3 regions of the Blastococcus carthaginiensis genome follow, and region 1 is predicted to be linked to each of the others. Evidence: predicted binding sites of a transcription regulator. Region 1 holds the regulator's gene; each other region holds the start of a gene.
The links. Region 1 encodes LexA, which represses DNA repair genes until DNA is damaged. Its sites were predicted from a motif close to TCGAACANNTGTTCGA; they were not measured.

Region 1 (7,881 bases):
GTCGGCGCCGCGCATGAAGGAGACCGGCCCGGAGGCGGTGCCCCCGGAGGAGAGCAGCTCCTTGGAGGAGCGGATCCGGGAGAGGTTCAGGCCGGCACCGGAGCCGCCCTTGAAGATCAGGCCCTCCTCGCGGTACCAGTTCAGGATCGAGTCCATCTCGTCGTCGACGGCGAGGATGAAGCAGGCGCTGACCTGCTGAGGCGCGCTCGTGCCGACGTTGAACCAGACGGGCGAGTTGAAGCTGAAGTACTGGTGCAGCAGCATCCAGGTCAGCTCGTGCTCGAAGATCTCGGCGTCGCCCTCGGTGGCGAAGTAGCCGTGCTCGCGGCCGGCCTCGGTGTAGGTGAGCACCACCCGGTCGATGAGCTGCCGCAGGCTGGTCTCGCGCTGCGCGGTGCCGACAGCGCCGCGGAAGTACTTCGTGGTGACGATGTTGGTGGCGTTGATGCTCCACTCGGCCGGGAACTCGACACCGCGCTGCTCGAAGTTGATCGAGCCGTCCCGCCAGTTGGTCATGACGACGTCGCGGCGCTCCCAGGTCACCTCGTCGTACGGGTGCACACCAGCGGTGGTGAAGACGCGCTTGATCTTGAGGCCCTTGGCCCGGCCGGGCGTCTTGGCGCTGCGTCGGGTGCGGGCGCCGGCCACGCGGTCGTCGGTCTCGGTCATGGTGTGGAGCTCTCCCTGGTCGTGTGTCGCGTGGTGCTTCGCGGGGCTGCGCGGTGGTGCTGCGCGGTGGCGGATCGGGGGCTGGGGAAGAGCCGCGATCGGTAACTGCTCGAACTGCTGTCTATCGGGTGGCACCGACAGTTCTCAGGTGCCGGCGGAGCTGCCGGACGGGACCGGCTGCCGGGGCGCGGGCGGGCCCGTCTCCCCCGGCGGCGCGCCGGACTGCCGGGCCTTGAGCTCGGCGATCTCCCGCTCGAAATCGGCCACCGAGGTGAAGGAGCGGTAGACGCTGGCGAACCGGAGGTAGGCGACCTCGTCGAGCTCGCGCAGCGGACCGAGGATGGCCAGGCCGACCTCGTTGCTCGGCACCTCCGCGGCACCGCTGGCGCGGATGGCGTCCTCGACCTGCTGGGCGAGGAGCTTGAGCTGGTCCTCGTCGACCGGCCGGCCCTGGCAGGCCCGCCGGACGCCGGCGACGACCTTGCTGCGGTTGAACGGCTCGCTGACGCCGTTGCGCTTGACGACGGCGAGCACCGCCTCCTCGACGGTGGTGAACCGCCGACCGCACGCCGGACACGAGCGACGGCGCCGGGTGGTGGCGCCCTCGTCGGCCTCGCGCGAGTCGATGACCCGGCTGTCGGCGTTGTGGCAGAACGGGCAACGCACGGTGGTTCACCTCCTTCGCCGACGAGCCCCTCACCGGCTGCCTGTGGAGCTCCCTGGGGACATCCGGTGGACGCGACGGGGAGAACCTGAGGACGGGCCTGTGGACGGGCTTACAGCTCTGTAACTACTAGATGTAGGGGAACCCTAGGACGGCGCCCACAAGATGTGCAAGTGATCGTTTGCTCGGCGTGTTCCACCCCGACACTGCGGTACGCAGGCGGAACAGCGGCCCCCAGCCGTCACAGGAGCACCGCGACGACACGCCGGGAGTCGACCCGACCGGGCCCCGAGGAACTGCCCGCGGCGACACCGAAGAAGCGCGCGATGACACCGCTGCACCTCTCCCCCCACCGACCCCGGCGCGAGTTCCACGCTCGCCACGGCCGCCGCCACCCACGGGCGTCGGCGGCGGAGAGCACCGCGGGAGGTGCGGCACCACCGAGGGCCGCGCTGATCCGTCAGGCGCGGACGGAGCCGCCCACCCGAGGGCGCCGTGCGTGCGGCACCTGGTCGCTCAGGCGCATCGGCCGGGTGAGCAGCTCGGGCTCGAGGTCTGCGGGAGGCGTCCAGCCGTGCCTGACCGCACGCCTCTCGACCGGATGGGCGGAATGCGCGGCGGGCACCCCTCTGCCGCCCGGCCGGCTGCTTCGGGCGGTCGCCGGCACACCCGCGTCGACGGGGCGGAGGTGATCGGTGTCGGCAGCACGGTGCCGACCGACCACGGGACTCGGCGCGGTCGCCGGAGCCCGGTGGCGACCGGCCGGGGCCGCCGGCGCGGACGAGGCCGTCACCCCCTGAACCGCGTCGCTCTCGGGCGCGCGTCGACGGCCGCCCGTGCGAGAGGCGGCCGACTGGGCCCCACGACTGTCCCGCACCAGCGGGAGGCTGGCCGTCGCGTCAGGGTCCGTCGACGGAGCAGCTCCCGGCATGGCGGCCGCTTGCGCAGGCACCGCCTGCGTCGCGGGGGGCGGGGCCGAGGACGCGGGCTCCGGCAGCCGTACCGCGGCCAGTTCGGTCCACGTCATCTGCTCGACACCGTCCGACACGACCCGGACCCACATCTGGCACGCACCCGCGTCATCGTGCCGCCACCCCAGCAGCTCCCCCGCCCGCCAGGCCCCTGCCTGGTGGACCTCGACGACCTGGGGCTGACGGGTGAACACCGCGGCGCGGTTCTCCATGACGCTGAACACCCAGTGACCGTAAGCGGGCGGCGAGCACGGACCGTGAACACACCCACACGGAGGGTTGACGAAGTCGGCGACCGAGCTTGTAAACCTCTCGTTGCGGCCCACCGGAGTGCGCACGCCGGGGTGGATCAGGGCAGCACCAGCACCTGGCCGGGCCTGATCGCAGCGCTCTGGAGCCGGTTCAGCTGCCGGATGTCGACGACGACGTCGCGCACGTCCCGCCCCCCGGCCGCCGCACCCGCGATGGACCACAGCGTGTCACCCGGCTCCACGATGACCTTGGTCGTCCCCATGAGCTCGAGCGCGTCACCGTCCTCGCCGAGGACGGCGCCGCCCAGCGCGACGACACCCAGGCCGAGGAGCAGCACGACCACCGCGACCACGCGCCGCCCCCGTGCCGTCAACCGGAGCGGGGGCAGCGACTCCGCCGCCGGACCGGTCGCCGGACGACCGGTCGCCGACTGCCGGACCCGCGCCACCCCGTCGCCCGGCAGCCCCGGATCGGCGCGAGGTGCGACGGCATCTGCGTAGGCGCGGGGCGGCGGCAGCACCCTGAGGTGCCGGGCGGGCGCGGTCGCGGACCGCCCCCCGCACACATCGGCCGACATCTCTCCGCGGACCCGCAGCGCAGCACCGCTGTTCATGCTTCCTGCCCTCCCGACCGACACCTCGCCGGCCCGAACACTTGTTCGATTCGAACGCCTGTCCGATGTCTACCGGAAGCGACCGACAGAAGCGATGCGACACGGAGAACTTTCGAACGTGTGTTTGAACTGGTCGGCGATCAGCGCTACCGTTCACGCGACGACGACGGGCGAGCGCTGCACGGGCAGCCGGCGAGGAGGAGACGTGGCGGACTCGAACGGGACCTCCGGCGGCGGGCGAGGCACCCGGGCGGCAGCCCCCGATGCGAGCGGTACCGCCTCGGTGCGGGCGTTCCCCGATCGCACGGCCGACGGTGACGGCCTCACCCAGCGCCAGCGGCGCGTCCTCGAGGTGATCCGCGACTCGATCGACCGCCGGGGCTACCCGCCCTCGGTCCGCGAGATCGGCGAGGCCGTGGGGCTGTCGTCGGCGTCCTCGGTCGCCCACCAGCTCTCGGTCCTGCAGAAGAAGGGGTGGCTGCGGCGCGACCCCAACCGCCCGCGCGCACTCGACGTCCGGCTGCCGGGGGATGCCGGCCGCAGCACGGCCGCCCACGTCGAGCCGCCCGTGGTCGGCGACGGCGAGCGGGCCTCCGCCCCGACCTACGTCCCGCTCGTCGGCCGGATCGCCGCCGGTGGGCCGGTGCTGGCCGAGCAGGCGGTGGAGGACGTCTTCCCGCTGCCCCGCGAGCTCGTCGGCGAGGGAACGGTCTTCATGCTCAAGGTGGCCGGCGACTCGATGGTCGAGGCCGCGATCTGCGACGGCGACTGGGTCGTCGTCCGCCAGCAGCCCACTGCCGAGAACGGCGAGATCGTCGCCGCGATGATCGACGGCGAGGCGACGGTCAAGACCTACAAGCGGCGCGACGGCCACGTGTGGCTGCTGCCGCACAACCCGGCGTACGAGCCCATCCCGGGCGACGAGGCGACGATCCTCGGCCGGGTCGTCAGCGTTCTGCGCCGGGTCTGACCCTCAGGGCCGGCGGCGCAGCCGTCCGGTCAGCCAGACCACGACGGTCGCCACGGTCGCCGCGATCAGGGCCGCGGCGATGGGCGACCGATCCGAGCCGGTGGTCAGCTCGGCGAAGGATGGGAGCGGCACCTCCGCGGGCGCCGGGCCCGACGCGGCAGCCCGGGCCGGCACGGGCACCACGGTGACGGCGCTGGGCAGACCTTCGCTGGCGACCACCAGCGCCTGGTTGTCGGCCGTGAAGCTGATGGCCTCGCCCTGGGGTGACTCCGGCAGCGCCACCCGCACCGGCTCCCCGGCCAGCGCGCCGACGACGTCGGATCCGGTCAGGGGCCAGACGTAGGCGTCGGTGTAGGTGCGGAGCGCCAGGGCGCTTCCGTCCGCCGCGACCGCACCGCCGGTGATCAGAAGCTGCCCGGCCCGGCCCACCGGGCCGCCCGGGGTCCCGGTCAGCGTGACGTTCACCGACCCCACCCGCTCCATCGGCACCGTGCCGCCGTCCACCAGCGCTGCGGCGGGACGGTAGACGCCGCTGGCCCCGAGGACCTCCTTGGTGACGACGTACGGCGTCCCGTCCGGCGCCAGGAGCAGCGCCTCGGCGTCGTGCGCGCCGTCGGGGTAGGTCAGCCGGTGCAGCGCCGTCGTGCCGTCGGGTCGCAGGACGTGCAGCGCCACGGTCGGGCGGACGGAGCCGTTGTCCCCGATGTCGGCCACCCAGACGCTCCCGTCGGGCGCCACGCCGAGGTCCTCGGGGTCGAAGGGGTCGACCTCCCCGGTCTGGACGTCGACGACCGCGCACGAGGAGTCCAGCCCGTGGACGGTGACCTGCTCGCCGCCGTCGTTGAGCGCGAGCATCTGCTCCCCCACGACCACCAGCCCCGAGAGCTCGGCGAGCCGTGGGTCGGTGATCGCGCACCGGACCTCCGGCGCCGGCGCGGGGGGCGGCGCCTCCGCGAGAGCCGGAGCGGGAGCGAGCACGACCGCGCCGCCGACCAGGGTGCTCGCGACGACGAGCCGGCACCTCCGGGCGCGGTCAGGAACGGGGACGGCCTGCTCGGGCACGTACCCAGCGTGACAGAACCATCTCGTCCAGTGCATGAACCACGCCCAACAGGACGATCCCGACGGCTGCGCCCACGACCGCGTCGGTGATCCAGTGGAAGTCCAGCGACACCATGGCCACGCCGGTGGCGACCGGCCCGACCACGCTCAGCCACCAGAAGGTCCGCTGCACCGCGGCCGGCAGGCCGTACTCGACCGCCTGCCATCGGGCGACACCCCACATGAGCACCGCGTTGGCGACATGACCCGAGGGGAACGAGACGCCGTCGGAGTGGAAGAAGTAGGACCCGGGAAACGCCGGGGCCGTGCGGCCGAGGCCGTGCTTGATCGCGTAGACCCCGGCGGTCAGCAGCCCCAGGGCGAGGAGCACCCGGGCGGCCGGCAGCCAGGCCCCCCGCCGCCAGAAGAGGTAGCCGATCAGGATGGCGAGCACGACGAGGATCGTCACGCGCCCGCCGATCTGGGTGACCACCCAGACCGCCGGGTAGCCGGTGGTGTCCCGCAGCCCCCAGTCGCTGACGATCTCGGACACCCGCAGGTCCAGCCGCTCGGACGGGCCGTGGGCGAGCAGGTCGGCCGAGAGCAGCACACCGACCAGCAGCGCCGCGACGACCAGCCACCACGGCGGACGGCCGACCGGGACGACGGGGGCGGCGCGCGGTGCATCGATCACCCGCACCGCGCCTCTGGTCACGCCGCCACGGTACCGGCCCGTGACCGGATCGTGATCCGCGACGGTCGACGCGTCGCGCTCAGCCCACCGGGACCGCGAACTCCTCGAGCAGCGCTGCCAGAGCGCCGTCGACCCGGGCCGTGAGCCGTGTCCCGCCGGCCTCGTGGAGCTCGCCGAGCACCTCGCCGTCGCGGTGCACCCGGGCCACCAGGTCACCGCGCCCGTAGGGCACGAGCACGTCGACGTCGACGTCGGGGTGCGGGAGCCGCTCGGCCACCAGCCGGCGCAGGGTGTCGATGCCGATCCCCGTGCGCGCGGACACCCAGACGGCACCCGGCAGGGCCTGGCGGAGCATGAGGACGTCCTCCTCGCTCATCGCGTCGACCTTGTTGACGACGATCAGCTCGGGCACCGCGGCCGCGTCGATCTCGCCCAGCACCACGCGCACGGCATCGATCTGGCCGAGCGGGTCGGGGTCGGAGCCGTCGACGACGTGCAGGAGCAGGTCGGCCGCGGCCACCTCCTCCAGCGTGGAGCGGAACGCGTCGACGAGCTGGTGCGGCAGGTGGCGCACGAAGCCGACGGTGTCGGTGAGCGTGTACTCCCGGCCGTCGGGGGACTGCGCGCGGCGGACCGTCGGGTCGAGGGTGGCGAACAGCGCGTTCTCCACCAGCACGCCTGCACCGGTCAGCTGGTTGAGCAGGCTGGACTTCCCGGCGTTGGTGTAGCCCGCGATCGCCACGCTCGGCACGGCGTTGCGGCCGCGGCTGGCCCGCTGGGTCGCCCGGGCGGTCGCCATGCCGGCGATCTCGCGCCGCAGCTTGCTCACCCGGGCACGGATGCGCCGGCGGTCGGTCTCGATCTTCGTCTCACCCGGCCCGCGGGTACCGATGCCGCCACCGCCGGCGACGCGACCACCGGCCTGCCGGGACATGGACTCACCCCAGCCGCGCAGCCGCGGCAGCATGTACTGCATCTGGGCCAGCTCGACCTGGGCCTTGCCCTCCCGGCTGGTCGCGTGCTGGGCGAAGATGTCGAGGATCAGCGCGGTCCGGTCGACCACCTTGACCTTGAGCACCTTCTCCAGCTGGTTGAGCTGGCCGGGCGTGAGCTCGCCGTCGCAGATCACGGTGTCGGCGCCGGTCGCGGCCACGATGTCGCGGATCTCGGCCGCCTTGCCCGAGCCGACGTAGGTGGCGGCGTCGGGCTTGTCGCGGCGCTGGCTGACGGCCTCGAGCACCTGCGAGCCGGCCGTCTCGGCGAGGGCGGCGAGCTCGGCCAGCGAACGGTCGGCGTCGGCCTGGGTGCCCTCGGTCCACACCCCGACGAGCACGACCCGCTCGAGCCGCAGCTGCCGGTACTCGACCTCGGTGACGTCGGCGAGCTCGGTGGAGAGGCCGGCCACCCGGCGCAGCGCGCCGCGCGCCTCGAGCGCGTAGGAGCCGGTCGTTTCGTCGGCCTCGCCCCACCGCCCGGCAGGGGCAGGGCGGGTCTCGAGCTCGGCATGCTCGTCGACGGGCAGGGCATCGGGGGCGGTCGTCATCGTCTCCAGCGTGGCACGGTCCTTCGGCGAAAGCACCTGAGTTGTCATCGCCTTGTGCAACGCACGAGCCGTCCGCATGCATCCCGACCGACGGCGGGTGGCGGCACGGGGGTGGCGGACGGCCGTGCCCGGACGCTCCTGGGCCGGCCGGCGCCGGCCCCGGTGACCGGGGTCAGCCCTGCAGCCACTCCGGGCACAGGACGCCGGCCGAGACCAGGACGGCCGGGCCGCTGAGCACCGTCGTCGCGGACGTCACGCGCACCGACAGGCGGCCGCCGGGGACGTCGACGACGACCGTGCCCTCGGTCGCGCCCTCGGCCCGCAGCGCCGCGTAGGCCGCGGCGCACGCGCCGGTCCCGCACGACCGCGTCTCCCCCACCCCGCGCTCGGAGACCCGCAGCCGCACGTGGGCGCCCGCCTCGAGGACGTTGACGATCTCGACGTTGACCCCCTCGGGGAACAGC
Region 2 (7,881 bases), on a different contig from region 1:
CCTCGTGGTCTGCGGTGAGGGAGGACGCTGCACGATCAGGTTCCCTGATCGTCGCGGCGGCGGAGGGCCTCCCCGATCGACGGGTCCGCGGTCCACGCCCGGTGCGGGATGCGGGCGATCTCGCGCACCTCGCCGATCGTCGTCCACTCGTTGCCGCCGAGCCGCGCCAGCGGCTTGAGGTGCTCGATCCGGGGCCGCCCGTCCCGCACGGCGTCGGCCCACACGCTGATGTGCTGCACCCGGCCAAGGACGACGGTGCTGTCGCCGAGGCGCAGGGTGGAGTGCAGGACGCACTCGATCGAGACGGGCGACTCCGCCACCCGCATGGCCTCCACCGTGTCCGCCGGCTCCAGCCGCACGCCGGCCTGCTCGGCCTCGCTGGTGTGCGGCGGGAAGTCGGTGGCCGTGGCGTTGACCTGCTCGAACAGCGGCTCCGGGGTGAGGTTCACGGTGAACTCGCCGGTGGCCTCCACGTTGCGCAGCGAGTCCTTCCGCCCCACGGAGGTGAACTGCACGATAGGCGGGTCGACGCAGGCGACGGTGTAGAAGGAGTGCGGCGCCAGGTTGTGCACCCCCTCGGCGGAGCGGCTGCACACCCACGCGATCGGGCGGGGGACGACGACGCTGTTGAGCACCCGGTAGAAGGCACCGGTGTCCATCGCGGCGGGGTCGAAGGTGGTGCGCGGGCGCTGCTGCTCGGCGGAGGTCACCGGCCCATCGTCGCCGACGCCGTCGGCCCGGTCGCGTCGACGGGTCGGCCGCGCCATCGCAGCGTGCCGCGCCGCCGCCCCCGCACCGAGTGGAGCATCAGGACGTCCAGGGCCAGCACCGACAGTGGGTGGGCGAGCGCATCGGGCCAGGCGCGGCCGCCGCTCACCCGAGCGCTGGCCACCCGGCCGGCCACCCCGGCCAGGTAGCCCACCAGCCCGGCGCGGGAACCGCCGAGGGCGGCCAGCGGCGGGACGACGTAGACGGCGGTGAGGGCGGCCACGGCGGCGAGCCCGCCCGCCGGCGTCCCGCCCACCGACGCCCACAGCGACTTGGCGTAGCCCTCGCGGACGGCGGCCCAGCCCTCGTACATCCGGCAGGCGGCGAGGCACGAGCCGTCGATGGGCACGCCTCGGCCGCCCGCGCGCTTGACCGCCCGCAGCAGGGCGATGTCCTCGAGCACCTGGCCGCGCACCGCACCATGACCGCCGGCGCGCGCGTATGCGTCACGGCGCACCAGGAGGAACTGGCCGTTGGCGGCGGCCAGCGAGGGCCGGGGCGAGCGCTCGGCCAGCCGCAGCGGCAGGGTCGTGGTCCACAGCCAGGGCGCCAGCGGCTGCACGAGGCGCTCGGCGGCGCTCACCGCGAGCGGCCGGGGCCACGGCGAGACCAGGTCCAGGCGGTGCTCGTCGAGCACCGCGACCGCGGCGGCGATCGCGTCGGGGAAGAGCCGGACGTCGGCGTCGACGAACACCAGCACCTCGTCGTCCCCGCCCTCGACCGCGGCGGCACCCACGGCGCAGGCGTGCGGCTTGCCCAGCCACCCGGCCGGCAGCGGCGGCGCGGCCACCAGCACCACCCGGGGGTCGGGGACCGCCCGCACGACGTCGGCGGTGCCGTCGGTGGAGCCGTCGTCCACGACGACGACGCGGAGCCGGGCCACCCCGCGCTGGTCGAGCAGGGCCTCCAGGCAGCCGGCGACCTGGTCGGCCTCGTCGCGCACCGGCAGCACCACCGTGACCGGGCGGGCCACCGGCGGCGGGTCGGCCGGGGGGCGGCGCAGCAGCGCGCCGTTCACCGCGGCGTGCACGGCTCCGGCGACCGAGACGCCCGCCAGCACGCGGAGCAGACGTCCGCTCACGGTCGTCCCGCGCGCCGGTGCTGCACCGCGAGGACGACCAGCACGGCCGCCCCGAGACCGGCACCCCAGGCCGCCGACCCCGGCAGGTCCAGCCAGCCGACGTGCGCGAGCGCGCCGCCGAGCGTCATCCACGCCAGCGCGAACAGCGGGGCGCCCGGGCCGGTGCGCGGCGCCCGGGCGGTGCGCTCGACCAGCAGGTCCAGCAGCGTCATCAGCACCAGCCCGGCCAGCAGCCAGCCGGCCAGGTTGGTCAGCGGCACGGTGTCGATGCCCGGCAGCCCGGGGGTCGGGTCGGCCCACGTCCAGTAGCCGGCCTGCACCAGTTGCGGGTCGAGGACGACGTCCCACGCCGCGAACACCGCCGCGGCCCAGACGATGCGCGCCGGCCGGCGGCGGGATGCGCGCACCGGCCGGGCCAGCACCTCGCCGAGCAGCCAGCTGGGCCAGGCCATCATCAGCCACGCCAGCGGCACCAGGAACGGGACGCCGAGCAGGGTGGGGCCGAGGACGTCGCTGTAGGAGTAGCTGCCGTAGGGGAACCCGGTGGCCACCCCCACGGACTCGAAGGCGATCGAGACGAGCGCGACCAGCACCAGCACGCCCACGCCGGTGCGGGCGCCGCGGCTGAGGCCCGCGTGCGCGACCGAGAGCGCCGACCCCAGCAGCACGATGCCCCAGGAGACGGTGTCCCGGAACGAGCCCGAGGCGAGCGGGTAGGCGATCGCCGTGGCGACCAGCGCCGCGGTCAGGGCCCAGGGGACCACGCGCACGGCGGCGGGCGCGGGGGCCGGTGCGGTGGTCGTCACGCCTGCCGCGCCCCGCCGCGCACCCGGTGCAGCACCCGGCCGGCGACGGCCCGCGCCCGGGGCAGTGCCCCGCGGTCGGCGAGCACCGTGCGCGCCGCCGTCCGCCCGGAGTTGCCCGAGACGCCCCCGCCGGGATGGGTCGAGGCGCCGGCCAGGTAGAGGCCGGTCAGCCCCGGCACGCGGTAGCCCGACAGCCCCGGGGTGGGGCGGAGGGCGAACATGCTGGCCAGACCCATCTCCACGTGCATGACGTTGCCACGGGGGAGTGACAGCTCCCGCTCCAGGGCCAGCGGGGTCTGCACGTAGGTCTCCCGCACCGAGTCCGCGAAGCCGGGGGCGTAGCGGTCGACGGCGGCCACCAGGCGGCGGGCCTCGGCGTCGGCCAGCTCATCCCAGTCGCCGCCGTCGGCCAGCGCGTACGGGTACCACTGACCCCAGATGGTGACGACGTGCTGCCCGGGCGGGGCCAGCGTCCCGTCGCTGACGGAGAACGACATCGCCAGCGGCACCGGCTCGCGGGGCAGCCGCCCGGCACCCCAGTCGCCGTGCGCGGCGGCCAGCTGGGCGCGGTCGGTGCACAGCAGCTGCAGCCCCTGCAGCGCCTCCGGGCCGGCACCGGGGTAGGACGGCGGGGCGTCGGTCAGCGCCCGCACGACCAGCCCGAATCCGTTGCCGACGGGCGGCGCGGCGTCGGCGAGCACGGGGGGCGCGGCGTCCCCGGCCAGCTCGCGGGTGACGCCGATGTGGCAGGCGGCCACCACCGACGGCGCCCGCACGACGCGGCCGGACCGCATCTCGACGCCGGCGACCCGGCCGTCCTCCACGAGCAGCCGCGCGGCGCCGTCGCCGAGCACCACCCGGCCGCCGTCGGACTCCAGCCGCCGGCGCAGCGCCTGCGTCAGGCCACCGGAGCCGCCGACCGGGTGGCCGGGCGGGACGTCGTGCAGCAGCGCCACCCAGCCGACCATCGCGGCGGTGCCGGGCTCGGACATCGGCGGGCCGGACTGCGCGCCGAACCAGGCCAGCGCCGCCTTGAGCCGCTCGCTGGTGAACCACTTGTCCAGCAGCGCGTCGCCGGAGCCCAGGAAGTCGACGGCGAGCTCGCCGCCCGGGGTGCGCGGCCGCCCCTCGGCGGGCGCGCCCAGCGGCCAGAACGAGCGGAGCAGCCCGCCGGCCGACGGCGCCCGGCCGAACGACGCGACGACGGCGCGGCTGCGTGGCCCCCACACCTCGACGAAGCGGCGGTAGGCGGCGGCGTCGTCGGGCCCGCAGGCGGTCTCGATCGAGGCGCAGGTGGCGTCCAGGTCGACGGAGAGCACCAGCGGCCGGCCGTCCGGGCCCGGGGCGCCGGGGGAGGGCGCGGGCGCGAAGCCCCACGGGTCGCAGTCGATGTAGCGGAGGCCGTGCTCGGCGAGCCCGAGCTCCTCGACGATGCCGCTGTGCCGGACGATCACGTGCGCGCTGGACCCGCGGTCCACGTGCACGCCGGGCCAGCGCTCCACGGTCGAGACCGCCCCGCCCAGGACGTCGTCGGCCTCGACGACCTCCACGGACAGGCCCTCCCGGGCGAGGTAGCAGGCGGCCACGAGGCCGTTGTGCCCGGCGCCGACGACGACGACGTCCACGGGGCCGGGGGGAACGGTGCCGGAGGGGGAGGTGGTCACGACCGGGGGTTCGCCGCGGACGGGTCGTGCGGATGCAGCGGCAGCCGGGCGCCGAGGATCGCGAAGGGCCGGGAGTCGCCCGGGAAGTGGTAGCCGCGGGCCAGGTCGACGAAGCCGTCGGCGCGGTACAGCCGGAAGGCCTTGGTGTCGGCGTCCGGCGTGGAGAGCAGCGCGACCGGGTGCGGCAGCCCCTCGACCAGGGCGTGCAGCAGCTGCCGGCCGAGCCCCTGGCTCTGGGTGTCGGGGTGCACGTGCAGCTCGCACACCTCGAAGGCGCCGGGCAGCCACTTCTTCGCCGTCCGCCGGTCGAGCGCGGCCCGCACCTGGTCGTGCCACCACTGCCCCGGGGCGATGAGGTAGCCGTAGCCGAAACCGACCAGCCGCTCGCCCTCGGGGGTGCGGGCGAAGGCGCCCACGGCGCGGAACCCGGGGCGCTCGGTGTGCTGGACGGCGTAGCCGTACCGTCCGGCGACGATGCCCGAGTCGTAGCCCATGGCCAATCCGTAGATCGCCAGCACCTCGTGCATGTGCTCGCGCATCCACGGGACGGGCAGTTCGAGGATGCGGGTGGCGGGGCGGGTGCCCGTCACGGGGCGACCGCCCCGGCGGGATCCGGCGGGGACGCGTCGGGCACGGGGTCCCCGCCGACGGTGGTGGCGGTGCCGTCGAGGAGGCCCCCGCCCACCTCGGCCGCGGTGCCGGCGGTGATGCGGAGCAGCTCGTCGTAGCTGGTGGGGAAGACCGCGGCCGGGTGCCCCGCCGCGGCCCACAGCCGGTCGTAGCGGGCGAGCTCCACGTCGACCAGCGTGCCCAGGGGGGCGGGATGCCCCACCGGGGCCACCCCGCCGATGGGCTGGCCGGTCTCCTCGCGGACGATGTCCGGCGGCGCCGGGACCAGGGAGCCGACGCCGAGCAGCGCCGCGACCTGGAGGACGTCGACCCGGTGCGCGCCGCTGGTCAGCACGAGCAGCGGCGCACCGTCGGCGAGGAACACCAGGCTGTTGACGATCGCGCCGACCGGGACGCCCAGCGCGTCGGCGGCGGCGGCCGCGGTGCGGACCTCCGCGGGGAGGGTGCGCACCTCACCCTCGGCGCCGGCCGCGGCGAGGGCACGGGCGACGGCGGCCACCCGGGGGTGCGGGGGTGGGCTCATGCGTAGATCCTGCCACCGCCCAGGGGTGCGCGCGCCCGGCGGTGCGGGGCGCCGGGGCACGTCCGCCGACCCGGCCGATCCTGCACCCCTCGCGAGGTGAGAGGCCGGGGCGGCGCGGGGTCGGCCAGCGCAGTCCTCCCTCCGCGGCGCCGCTCCCGCGCGGCGTCGGTGCGGGTGGGCGGACACGCCGCGACCCGACTTGACGCGGGGGGAGCGCTCCGGTCTACTGGACCTCGTTCGAACGCTTGTTCGAACGACTGATCGGCCCGCCCTTCCCGGCTCTCTTCCCCGCCGGTGGGGTGGCGGGCGTGCGGGGCGAGGCGAGGGGAGGCTGTCATGGGCCGGGTGCTCGGTGAGGTCGTCGGTCGGGCCGGCGAAGAGGTGCAGGTCGAACGCGGCCCGCTGGGTCCGGTGCAGTTCTGGCGCGGGCAGTCCCGGTACGTCGTGGGCGAGCTGCTCGACTCCTGGGTGGAGACGGCGCCGTGGTGGCTGAGGGACGCCGAGGCGGGCGGCGCGTCGGACGACCTGGTCGCGCCCCGCGAGGTGTGGCGGGTGGAGGCGGTGCGGGCCGGGCGGTCGCGCATGAGCTTCGCCGGCGTCTACGACCTGACGTGGGACACCTCCGGCAACCGCTGGTGGCTCGTCCGGGTGCACGACTGATGGGCGCCGCGCGCGCCGTGCCGGCCGGCCAGCTGCCGCTGCCCCCCGCGCTGCCCGCCGCGGCCATCGGGCTGCTCGGCCAGGCCCACCGCGGCCTGGCGGAGGCGGCCGCGGCCACCGATCCGCGGGAGCGGTACGCCACCGCGCACCTGGCGGCCCTCCGCGCCGCCGCCGCGGTGCTCGCCGCGCGCACCCGCCCCGAGGGTGGCCGCCGGCGCCCGCGCAGCGCATGGGTCCTGCTCGGTGAGGTCGCCCCCGAGCTGGGGGAGTGGGCCACCTTCTTCGCCGCCGGCGCGGCCAAGCGCGCCGCGGCGGAGGCGGGGCTCTCCCGGGCGGTCACCGAGCGGGAGGCCGACGACCTGGTCCGCGACGTGCGGGGTTTCCTCACCGTGGTCGAGGCCGGGCTGGGCGCCGATGCGCTGCCCGAGCCGCCCCGCTACCCGCGGCCGCACGTGGTCGGCGGGGCCGCGCCCCGGTCCACGATGTCCCGGTCCACCGGTCCCCGCAGGTGAGTGACCCCTTCGTCCACCTGCACGTCGCTTCCGGCTACTCCATGCGGTACGGGGCCAACCACCCGGCCGACCTGGTGGCGCGGGCGGCCGAGCACGGCATGCCGGCCCTGGCCCTGACCGACCGGGACGGGCTCTACGGCGCGGTGAAGTTCGCGCAGGCCTGCCGGTCGGCCGGGGTGCGGCCGATCTTCGGTGTCGACCTGGCGGTGGCGCCGGCACTGGGCACCAGCGTGCCGCCGGCGCTCGCGCACGTGCTGGGGGAGGACCCCGCCGCGGCCCGGGCCCCCCGGCCGCGGAGCGCGACGGCCCCGCGCCGGTCGCCGGCCCGCGGTGGGGTGAGCGTCGACCCGCGGCTGCCCCGGGTCACCTTCCTCGCGCGCGACGGCGCCGGCTGGCGCTCGCTGTGCCGGCTCGCCAGCGCCACCCACCTGCGCGGCACTCGCGGTGAGCCGGTGAGCTCGCTGGCGATCGCCGCCGAGCACGCCACCGGGCTGGTCCCGCTGCTCGGTCTCGGCTCCCCGGTGGGCCGGGCCCTGCTCGCCGGCCGGGCCGACCTGGCCGCCGAGCAGCTGGACGCCTGGCGTGCGGTCTTCGGCCCGGGGCTGGCGCTGGAGGTGGTGCACCACCGCGGCCGGGGCGACCGGCAGCGCGCGCAGGCGCTGCTCCGGTTCGCCGCCGAGCAGCAGGTGTCGGTGGTCCTGAGCAACGCGGTCCGGTACGTCGACGCCCTCGACGCCCCGACCGCCGACGTGCTGGACGCCGCCCGGCGGCTGGTCCCGCTGGGCGCCCGGCACGTCGACCGGACCACGGCCGAGGGGTACCTGAAGTCGGGCAAGGAGATGGCCGAGGTCGCCGAGGACCTGACCGGCCCCGACCGGGACGCCGCCCTGCGGCTGCTCGAACGCACCGCCCGGCTGGCCGAGCAGTGCGCCGTCGACCCCGCCGGCGACCTGGGTATCGGCAGCGTCCGGCACCCCGAGCTGGACGTCGTCACCACGCCGGCCGAGCGGGGGATGGGTCCGGCGCAGGTGCTGCGCACCCGGTGCGAGGCGGGGCTGGGGCGACGGGGCATAGCGCCCACGGCCCGGGTGCGGCAGCGGCTCGAGGAGGAGCTCGGGGTCATCGACTCCCTCGGGTACCCGTCCTACTTCCTGACCGTCGCGGACGTGGTCGACCTCATCAAGAGCTTGAGGGTTCGGGCGGCGGCGCGCGGATCGGGCGCCGGCAGCCTGGTCAC
Region 3 (7,881 bases), on a different contig from region 1:
GTCAGCCGCGGCTCGTCGGTCTTCTCGACGGCGTCCTCGGGAAGCGTGGCGAAGATCGTCGCGTGCGGGCTGATGACGCCGTCGGTGCCGCCGGACCACACGATCGGGATGTCACCGACCTCCTCCTTGGAGCGGCTGCCCTTCTCGAGCAGCACCTCGCGGAAGGCGCGGTCGGCGATGATCCGCGTGTAGTCGTTGATCCCGCCGTTGCCCTCGGTCTTGCCGATGACGGCGACGACGCGGTCGGCCTCCATCACGCCGTCGTCGATGAGCTTGGCGAGCTCGGAGGCGTCGCTGACGTTGTGCAGCGGGACCTTGCGGACCTCGATCGGTGCGGGCATGCGGATTCCCTTCAGGAGGAGGTGAGGACGGTGCCGGCGTCGTCGCCGCGGACGGCGTCGGCGATGTGGTCGAGCGAGGTGATGACGGCGCGCGGGGGCGGGGCGTGGCCGGGGGTGGAGCCCTCCACGAAACGTAGGGCGGCCTCGACCTTGGGGCCCATCGAGCCGCGGGCGAACTGGCCCGCGGCGGCGAGCTCGCGGACCTCGGCGACGGTCACCCGGCCCAGCGGGCGCTGCGCCGGCGTCCCGAAATCGACCATGACGTTCGGGACGTCGGTGGCGATCACGAGGGTGTCGGCCTCGACGTCGCGGGCGAGGATCGCGGCGGTCAGGTCCTTGTCGATGACCGCCTCGACGCCGCGCAGGGCGTGCCCGTCCACGTGGTCGTCGACGACGGGGATGCCGCCGCCGCCGGCGCAGACGACGACGAACCCGGCCGCGGCCAGGGCGTGGATGGCGGGGGAGTCGACGACGGACAGCGGCTCCGGGGAGGCGACGACGCGCCGCCAGCCCTTCTCCCCGCGGTCCTCCCAGATCTGCCCGAGCGAGACGAACCGTTCCGCCCGCTCGCGGGGGAGGAAGCGGCCGACCGGCTTGGACGGCTCGGCGAAGTGCGGGTCGTCGCCGTCGACGAGCGTCCGGGTGACCAGGGCGGCGGTGCGCTGCGGCAGGCCGCGCGCGGCGAGAGCGGCGTCGAGCTCGTCGGCCACGGTGAAGCCGATGGTGGCCTGGGTCTGGGCGACGTTCCAGTCCAGCGGCACCGGCGGCACCTCGTGCGCCGCGAGCTCGTTCTTCACCAGCAGGTTGCCCACCTGCGGGCCGTTGCCGTGGGTGAGCACCACCTGCACGCCGGCGGCGACCACCTCGGCGACGTGCCCGGCGGCCTCCCGGATCGCATCGCGCTGTGCCTCGGGTGTCGCGGAGCCGTCGGGGCCGGTCATGGCGTTGCCGCCGAGGGCGATCACCACGCGGTTCGACGTCACCCCGGGAACCCTAGCCGCATTTCCCTTAGCGGTGAAGTAGTTGCCCCGGTCCGGGTCAGCTCGGCTCGGCCGGCTGGTCGTCGTAGCTGCCCAGCGGCCGTTGCGCCCACAGCACGTCCCGCCACCGGCCGTGCTTCCAGCCGATGCGCCGGTAGGTGCCGATCGGTTCGAAGCCCATCGCCGCGTGCAGCCCCTCGCTCGGCTCGTTGGGCAGCGTCATGCCGGCGATCGCGGTCCGGTAGCCGCGCGCGGCCAGCCGGTCGAACAGGGCGGTGTAGAGCGCGCGCCCGCCGCCGCGCCGCCCGCGATCCGGCACCAGGTAGACGCTGACCTCGCACGACCACCGGTACGCCGCGCGCTCCTTGTACGGCCCGGCGTAGGCGTACCCGACGACGACGCCGTCGTCCTCCAGCACCAGCCACGCGTGCGTGCGCAGGGCCGCGACGATCCGGCCGGCCATCTGCTCGGCGGTCGGCGGCTCGGTCTCGAAGGTGATCGCGGTGCCGCTGACGTAGGGCGCGTAGATCGCCGCGCAGGCGGCGGCGTCGGCCACGGTGGCGTCCCGGGTCGTCGGAGCGGAGGCAGCCATGATCAGCAACGTAGGCCGGGTGGGCCGGGGCCGGGCGTGAGGTCGGCCACCTCGGCCCGGCGTCGACGGAGCGCCCCCGGTCCGCTCCGCTAGCGTCCCCCGCCGTGCCCGCCGCCCCCTCGTCGACGACCGTCGCGGGGCTGGTGACCGCGCTCGTCGGCTTCCTGAGCTCCTTCGCCGTCGTGCTCACCGGGCTCCGCGCGGTCGGCGCCACCCCGGGGCAGGCGGCCTCGGGCCTGGTCGTGCTGTCGATGGCGATGGGGGTGGCCACCGTGCTGCTGGCCCAGCGGACGCGGATGCCGATCACCGTCGCCTGGTCCACGCCCGGTGCGGCCCTCCTCGCGACCGCCTCCGCGCCGTCCTGGGAGGTGGCCGTCGGCGCCTTCGTGCTGGTCGGCGCGCTCGTCCTGCTCACCGCGGCGTGGCCCCGGTTGGGGTCCGCGATCGGCGCGATCCCGCCGGTGCTTGCCCAGGCGATGCTGGCCGGCGTCCTGGTCCCGCTCTGCCTGCAGCCGGTCCGGTCCGCGCTGGAGATGCCCTGGCTGGTGGTCCCGGTCGTGCTGGTCTGGGCGGTCCTGCTGCGCTTCTCCCCCCGCTGGGCCGTGCCGGCCGCGTTCGCCGTCACCCTCGGCATCATCGGCTGGCTGGCCTGGCGCGACGGCGGGGTGGACGCCGCCGCCCTGGTCCCCGTCCTCGAGTGGACGACGCCGGCCTTGGGCTCGACCGCAGTGATCGGGCTCGCGCTGCCGCTGTTCCTGGTCACCATGGCCTCGCAGAACGTGCCCGGCATGGCGGTGCTGGCGGCCTACGGCTACCGGGCGCCCTGGCGGTCGGCCATGGCCGTCACCGGCGCCGGCACGCTGCTCGGCGCCCCGTTCGGCGGGCACGCGATCAACCTGGCCGCCATCAGCGCGGCGCTCGCCGCCGGCCCCGAGGCGGACCCCGACCCCTCACGCCGCTACCTCGCCGCCCGCACCGCCGGCCTGACCTACGTCGGCTTCGCGCTCGTCTCGGCCGCCGTCGCCGCGCTGGTGGTCACGGCCCCGGCCGGCTTCGTCGCCGCGGCCGCCGGCCTGGCGCTCTGGCCCGTGCTGGCGGCCTCCCTGAGCGGCGCGCTGGCGCGGCCGGAGGACCGGATCCCCGTCGTCGCCACCATCCTCGTGGCGATCAGCGGCGTCACCGTGGGCGGCATCGGATCGGCGTTCTGGTCGCTCGTCGTCGGCCTGGCGTTCTGGGCCTGGTACCGGCCGCAGCCCGCCGTCGCCCCGGCCTGACGGTCAGCGGCGCCAGAAGTCGAAGCGGTCGCGTCCGGGCCGGAAGCCGGCGGCCTCGGCGACGGCGGCGGCCAGGTCGAACTTCTGCCCGACGGCCGTGGGCGCGTGGGCGTCGCTGCCGAAGCTGACCGCCTCGCCGCTCTCCTCGCGGAACCAGCGCACCTGGTCGGCGGAGGCGAGCGGGCTGCTGGTGTTGATCTCCAGCGCCCGGCCGCTGCCGGCGAGCGCCCGGAACACCGCCCGGTACTCCTCCTCGTAGTCCTTCTCCACGTACCGGTGGCTGCCGCCGGGCCAGTACCGCCGCGGGAAGTCCACGTGGGCCAGCACCTGGAAGACGTCGCTGCTCTCGATCATCCCGACCATCTCGCCGAGGTAGCGGCGCATCGTCGCGTCGGCGTCGACGTGCAGCAGCCGCCCCACCCCGACCAGCCGGCCCTCGTCGGAGAGCGAGTGCAGCGAGCCCAGGATCCGGTCGACCGGGGAGTCCTCGAGGTGCCTGGCGATGCTCGCAGCGAACAGGTGCGGCTCGCCCGTCTCGATCCCCGACCAGATGCGCAGCTCCGGGAACCGGCCGCGGACCTCGGCCAGCTCCGCGACGTACCCCTCGACGTCGATGGGCAGCTGGTGGGCCGGGTAGCGGTCGACCAGCCCCTCCTCGGTGGCCCGGTCCTCGTCGTGCCACACGGTGAAGTCCAGGTGCTCGGTGAACGCGATCGCCGGCAGCCCCTGGGCGATCGCCCGCTCGCAGGCCTTGCGCATGGTCGAGGAGTCGGGTGTGTCCCACGACCAGTGGGTGTGCACGTGGTTGTCGGGCGGCAGTTGCCCCTGGTGTGCCCTCTCGAGTGCCATCGCCTGTGGATTCTCCCCCGCCGTCCCCAGGTGCCGCGCGGCCACCCGTTCCGTCCCTGCCCGTGCCTACTGTCGTCGGCATGAGCACCGCCGCACCGCCGTCCTCGATCGCCGACGAGGCCCTGGAGATCCTCCGGGAGCTGACCGGCCGCCCCGACGCCGTCTTCCGCGAGGGGCAGGACGCCGCCGTCGCCGCGCTGGTCGAGCGCTCCCAGCGGGCGCTGGTCGTCCAGCGCACCGGCTGGGGCAAGTCCGCCGTCTACTTCGTCTCCACCGCCCTGCTCCGCCGCCGCGGCGCGGGCCCGACGCTGCTCGTGTCGCCGCTGCTGGCGCTGATGCGCGACCAGGTGGCCGCCGCGGCCCGCGCCGGCATCCGCGCGGTCGAGATCTCCAGCGCCAACATGACCGAGTGGGACGACATCGCGGCCCGCCTGGCCGCCGACGACGTCGACGTCCTGCTCGTCTCGCCCGAGCGGCTCACCAACCCGCGGTTCCGCGAGGAGCAGCTGCCCGGGCTGGTCGCCCGGTGCGGCCTGGTGGTCGTCGACGAGGCGCACTGCGTCTCCGACTGGGGGCACGACTTCCGCCCCGACTACCGCCGCATCCGCGACCTGCTGGGCACCCTTCCCGACGGCACCCCCGTGCTGGCGACGACGGCGACGGCGAACGAGCGGGTGGTCGCCGACGTCGCCGAGCAACTGGGCGCCGGTGGCGTCGAGGTGACGACGGTCCGCGGCCCGCTCTCCCGCGACTCGCTGCGGCTGGGGGTGCTCCGGCTGCCGTCGGACCGGGCGCGGCTGGCCTGGCTGGCCGCCCACCTCGGCGACCTGCCGGGCAGCGGCATCGTCTACACGCTCACCGTCGCGGCGGCGGAGGAGACGGCGAACCTGCTGCGCGACGCCGGCCACGAGGTACGCGCCTACACCGGCCGCCTCGACGACGCCGACCGCAAGGACGCCGAGGAGGCGTTGCGGGGCAACGAGGTGAAGGCGCTGGTCGCCACCTCGGCCCTCGGCATGGGCTTCGACAAGCCCGACCTGGGTTTCGTCGTCCACCTGGGGGCGCCGTCCTCCCCGGTCAGCTACTACCAGCAGGTCGGCCGTGCCGGGCGCGCCGTCGAGCACGCCGACGTGCTGCTGCTCCCCGGGCCGGAGGACATCGCCATCTGGCAGTGGTTCGCCACCTCCTCGATGCCGCGGGAGGACCACGCCGCCGCGGTGCTGACGGCGATGGCCGACGGCAGGGCCTGGTCGGTCGCCCGCCTGGAGACGGTCGCCGACGTGCGCCGGTCCCGCCTGGAGCTGCTGCTCAAGGTGCTCGCCGTCGACGGCGCGGTGGAGCGCGTGCAGGGCGGCTGGCGGTCCACCGGGCAGCCGTGGGTCTACGACGCGGACCGCTACGCCCGCGTCACCCGCACCCGCGAGGCCGAGCAGCGCGCGATGCTCACCTACGCCAAGCCCGTCGACGAGGCCGAGTGCCGCATGGCCTTCCTGCAATCCGCGCTCGACGACCCGACGGCGTCCCCCTGCGGCCGCTGCGACGTCTGCGCGGGCCCCTGGTACGCGGCCGACGTGCCCGAGGCGGCGTCCGAGGCGGCGTCTGCCGCGCTGGACCGGCCCGGTGTGGAGCTGGCGCCGCGCGCGATGTGGCCGACCGGCGCCGACCGGCTGGGCGTCGACGTGAAGGGGAAGATCCCGCCGGGGGAGCAGCTGCAGACGGGCCGGGCGGTGGCCCGGCTCACCGACCTGGGCTGGGGCCAGCGGTTGCGCAGCCTGCTCGGGGACGACGGCGTCGGCGGGGTGGTCGAGCTCGACCTCGAGGCGCCGGGCATCGAGGAGGACCCGGACGCGGCCTTCGAGGTCCCGGTGCGGCGCTCGGTCTCCGACGTGCCACCCGACGAGGAGCTGCTGCGGGCCTGCGGCCGGGTGCTCGCCGCCTGGGACTGGACAGAGCGCCCGGCCGCGGTGGTGGCGATGCCGTCGCGACGCCGCCCGCAGCTGGTGAGCGGCGTCGCGCAGGGCCTGGCTCGCATGGGGCGGCTGCCCTACCTCGGCGAGCTCTCCCTCGCGCACGGTGGGCCGACCGGGCAGCCCGGGGGGAACAGCGCTTTCCGGCTGGCCGCGGTGTGGGACCGGATCGTCGTGGGACCGGAGCTCCGCGCGCGGCTGGCGGAGGTCTCGGGGCCGGTGCTGCTCGTCGACGACCTGGCCGACTCGCGGTGGACCATGACCGTCGCCGGCCGGGAGCTGCGCCGGGCCGGGGCGGCGTCGATCCTGCCGTTCGCCCTGGCGCTCACCGCCTGACGGCCCATCCGTGAGTCGGCGACGGGTGAGGCCCACCGGGTCCGCGCACTGCGCCCGCGCCTCGCGCGCTCACCTGGCCCGCCAGGTGGTCCGGGGGTGGGACCGCTGTCCACAGCTTTTCGCACACATGTGCGGAAAGTCGGAGTAGCGTGCCGGCATGCAGCTCGCGCACCAGCCCTCCATCTGGGACCTGGCCGAGGAGGCCGCGCTCACGCCCCTCGCCGGCCGCGTCGCGCGGCACGAGCTCTCCGCCGGCGCGTGGGTCGACCACCTGCCGGGCTGGGTGACCGGCTCCGACGAGGTGCTGGACGTGCTGCTCGGCGACATCGGCTGGCGGGAGGACCGCCGCCAGATGTACGAGCGCGAGGTCGCCGTACCACGGCTGCTCCGCTGGTACTCCGGCCAGGAGGAGCTCCCGCACCGGCTGCTGACCGACGCGCGCGAGCAGCTGAACCGCCACTACCTGCCGGAGCTCGGCGAACTCTTCGTCACCGCGGGCATGTGCCTCTACCGGGACGGGCGCGACAGCGTGGCCTGGCACGGCGACCGGATCGGCCGCGGGCGATCGGCGGACACCATGGTGGCCATCGTCTCCTTCGGGTCCCCGCGGCCGCTGCTGCTGCGGCCGGCCGGTGGTGGGGAGTCGCTGCGGTTCCCCCTCGGGCATGGCGACCTCGTCGTGATGGGTGGCTCGTGCCAGCGGACGTGGGAGCACTGCATCCCCAAGACGGCGAGGCCGGTGGGTCCGCGGGTGAGCGTCCAGTTCCGCCCGCGTGGCGTCGCCTGAGAAGGACCTCCCGCGCCGCCTCCCGTGCAGGCTCGGGGCGGTGCCCGGGACGGGGCCGGGGACCCCCCCTGCAGGCCCCCTCCGGGGGCGTGTACTGTTCTCCCTGCACCGAGCGAGAACGGACCGGGCCGCGAGGCCCGGGAAACCGCCGGCAGAGCCCCTGAGGCCGAGCTGCTGCGGAGCCCGGTGTAGAGTGGGGAAATCGCCTCGAACGAAGGCCAAGAAATTGGCCCGGATTCGTGCGCGTCCGCTCCTTGAGAACTCAACAGCGTGCCGAAAGTCAGTGCCAAGTAATACCCCGTGCCGGTCTTCGGATCGGCTGGGATTCCTTTGGTTGATTGATATCGAGAGTGTCAGCTCTCGGTTCTCAGCCGGTATCAAATCATCTACGGAGAGTTTGATCCTGGCTCAGGACGAACGCTGGCGGCGTGCTTAACACATGCAAGTCGAACGGTGAACCGCTTCGGTGGGGATCAGTGGCGAACGGGTGAGTAACACGTGGGCAACCTGCCCCTGGCTCTGGGATAACTCCAAGAAATTGGGGCTAATACCGGATATGACCGCTGACCGCATGGTCTGGTGGTGGAAAGATTTATCGGCTGGGGATGGGCCCGCGGCCTATCAGCTTGTTGGTGGGGTAGTGGCCTACCAAGGCGACGACGGGTAGCCGGCCTGAGAGGGTGACCGGCCACACTGGGACTGAGACACGGCCCAGACTCCTACGGGAGGCAGCAGTGGGGAATATTGCGCAATGG

Region 2: a site for LexA is predicted at 5,710-5,725, ahead of QOZ88_RS17860 (DUF6504 family protein). Genes of this name have one in related genera too.
Region 3: a site for LexA is predicted at 6,459-6,474, ahead of QOZ88_RS18930 (alpha-ketoglutarate-dependent dioxygenase AlkB). Genes of this name have one in related genera too.

The regions. Positions count from the first base shown of each region.
Region 1 covers NZ_JASNFN010000013.1:47,745-55,625, reverse strand. Annotated here, with positions in the region: gene QOZ88_RS12595 (vitamin B12-dependent ribonucleotide reductase) at 1-669, opposite strand, end outside; gene nrdR (transcriptional regulator NrdR) at 814-1,335, opposite strand; gene QOZ88_RS12585 (LysM peptidoglycan-binding domain-containing protein) at 2,654-3,169, opposite strand; gene lexA (transcriptional repressor LexA) at 3,375-4,139, shown strand; gene QOZ88_RS12575 (SMP-30/gluconolactonase/LRE family protein) at 4,143-5,201, opposite strand; gene QOZ88_RS12570 (phosphatase PAP2 family protein) at 5,173-5,895, opposite strand; gene hflX (GTPase HflX) at 5,954-7,417, opposite strand; gene dapF (diaminopimelate epimerase) at 7,590-7,881, opposite strand, start outside.
Region 2 covers NZ_JASNFN010000025.1:8,307-16,187, reverse strand. Annotated here, with positions in the region: gene QOZ88_RS17890 (flavin reductase family protein) at 36-710, opposite strand; gene QOZ88_RS17885 (glycosyltransferase) at 707-1,849, opposite strand; gene QOZ88_RS17880 (carotenoid biosynthesis protein) at 1,846-2,655, opposite strand; gene QOZ88_RS17875 (phytoene desaturase family protein) at 2,652-4,319, opposite strand; gene QOZ88_RS17870 (GNAT family N-acetyltransferase) at 4,316-4,909, opposite strand; gene QOZ88_RS17865 (YbaK/EbsC family protein) at 4,906-5,472, opposite strand; gene QOZ88_RS17860 (DUF6504 family protein) at 5,809-6,132, shown strand; gene QOZ88_RS17855 (SAV_6107 family HEPN domain-containing protein) at 6,132-6,644, shown strand; gene QOZ88_RS17850 (DNA polymerase III subunit alpha) at 6,641-7,881, shown strand, end outside.
Region 3 covers NZ_JASNFN010000030.1:5,005-12,885, reverse strand. Annotated here, with positions in the region: gene QOZ88_RS18960 (barbiturase) at 1-341, opposite strand, end outside; gene QOZ88_RS18955 (carbamate kinase) at 353-1,324, opposite strand; gene QOZ88_RS18950 (GNAT family N-acetyltransferase) at 1,380-1,913, opposite strand; gene QOZ88_RS18945 (benzoate/H(+) symporter BenE family transporter) at 2,018-3,187, shown strand; gene QOZ88_RS18940 (PHP domain-containing protein) at 3,191-4,036, opposite strand; gene QOZ88_RS18935 (RecQ family ATP-dependent DNA helicase) at 4,117-6,339, shown strand; gene QOZ88_RS18930 (alpha-ketoglutarate-dependent dioxygenase AlkB) at 6,497-7,126, shown strand; rRNA gene QOZ88_RS18925 (16S ribosomal RNA) at 7,512-7,881, shown strand, end outside.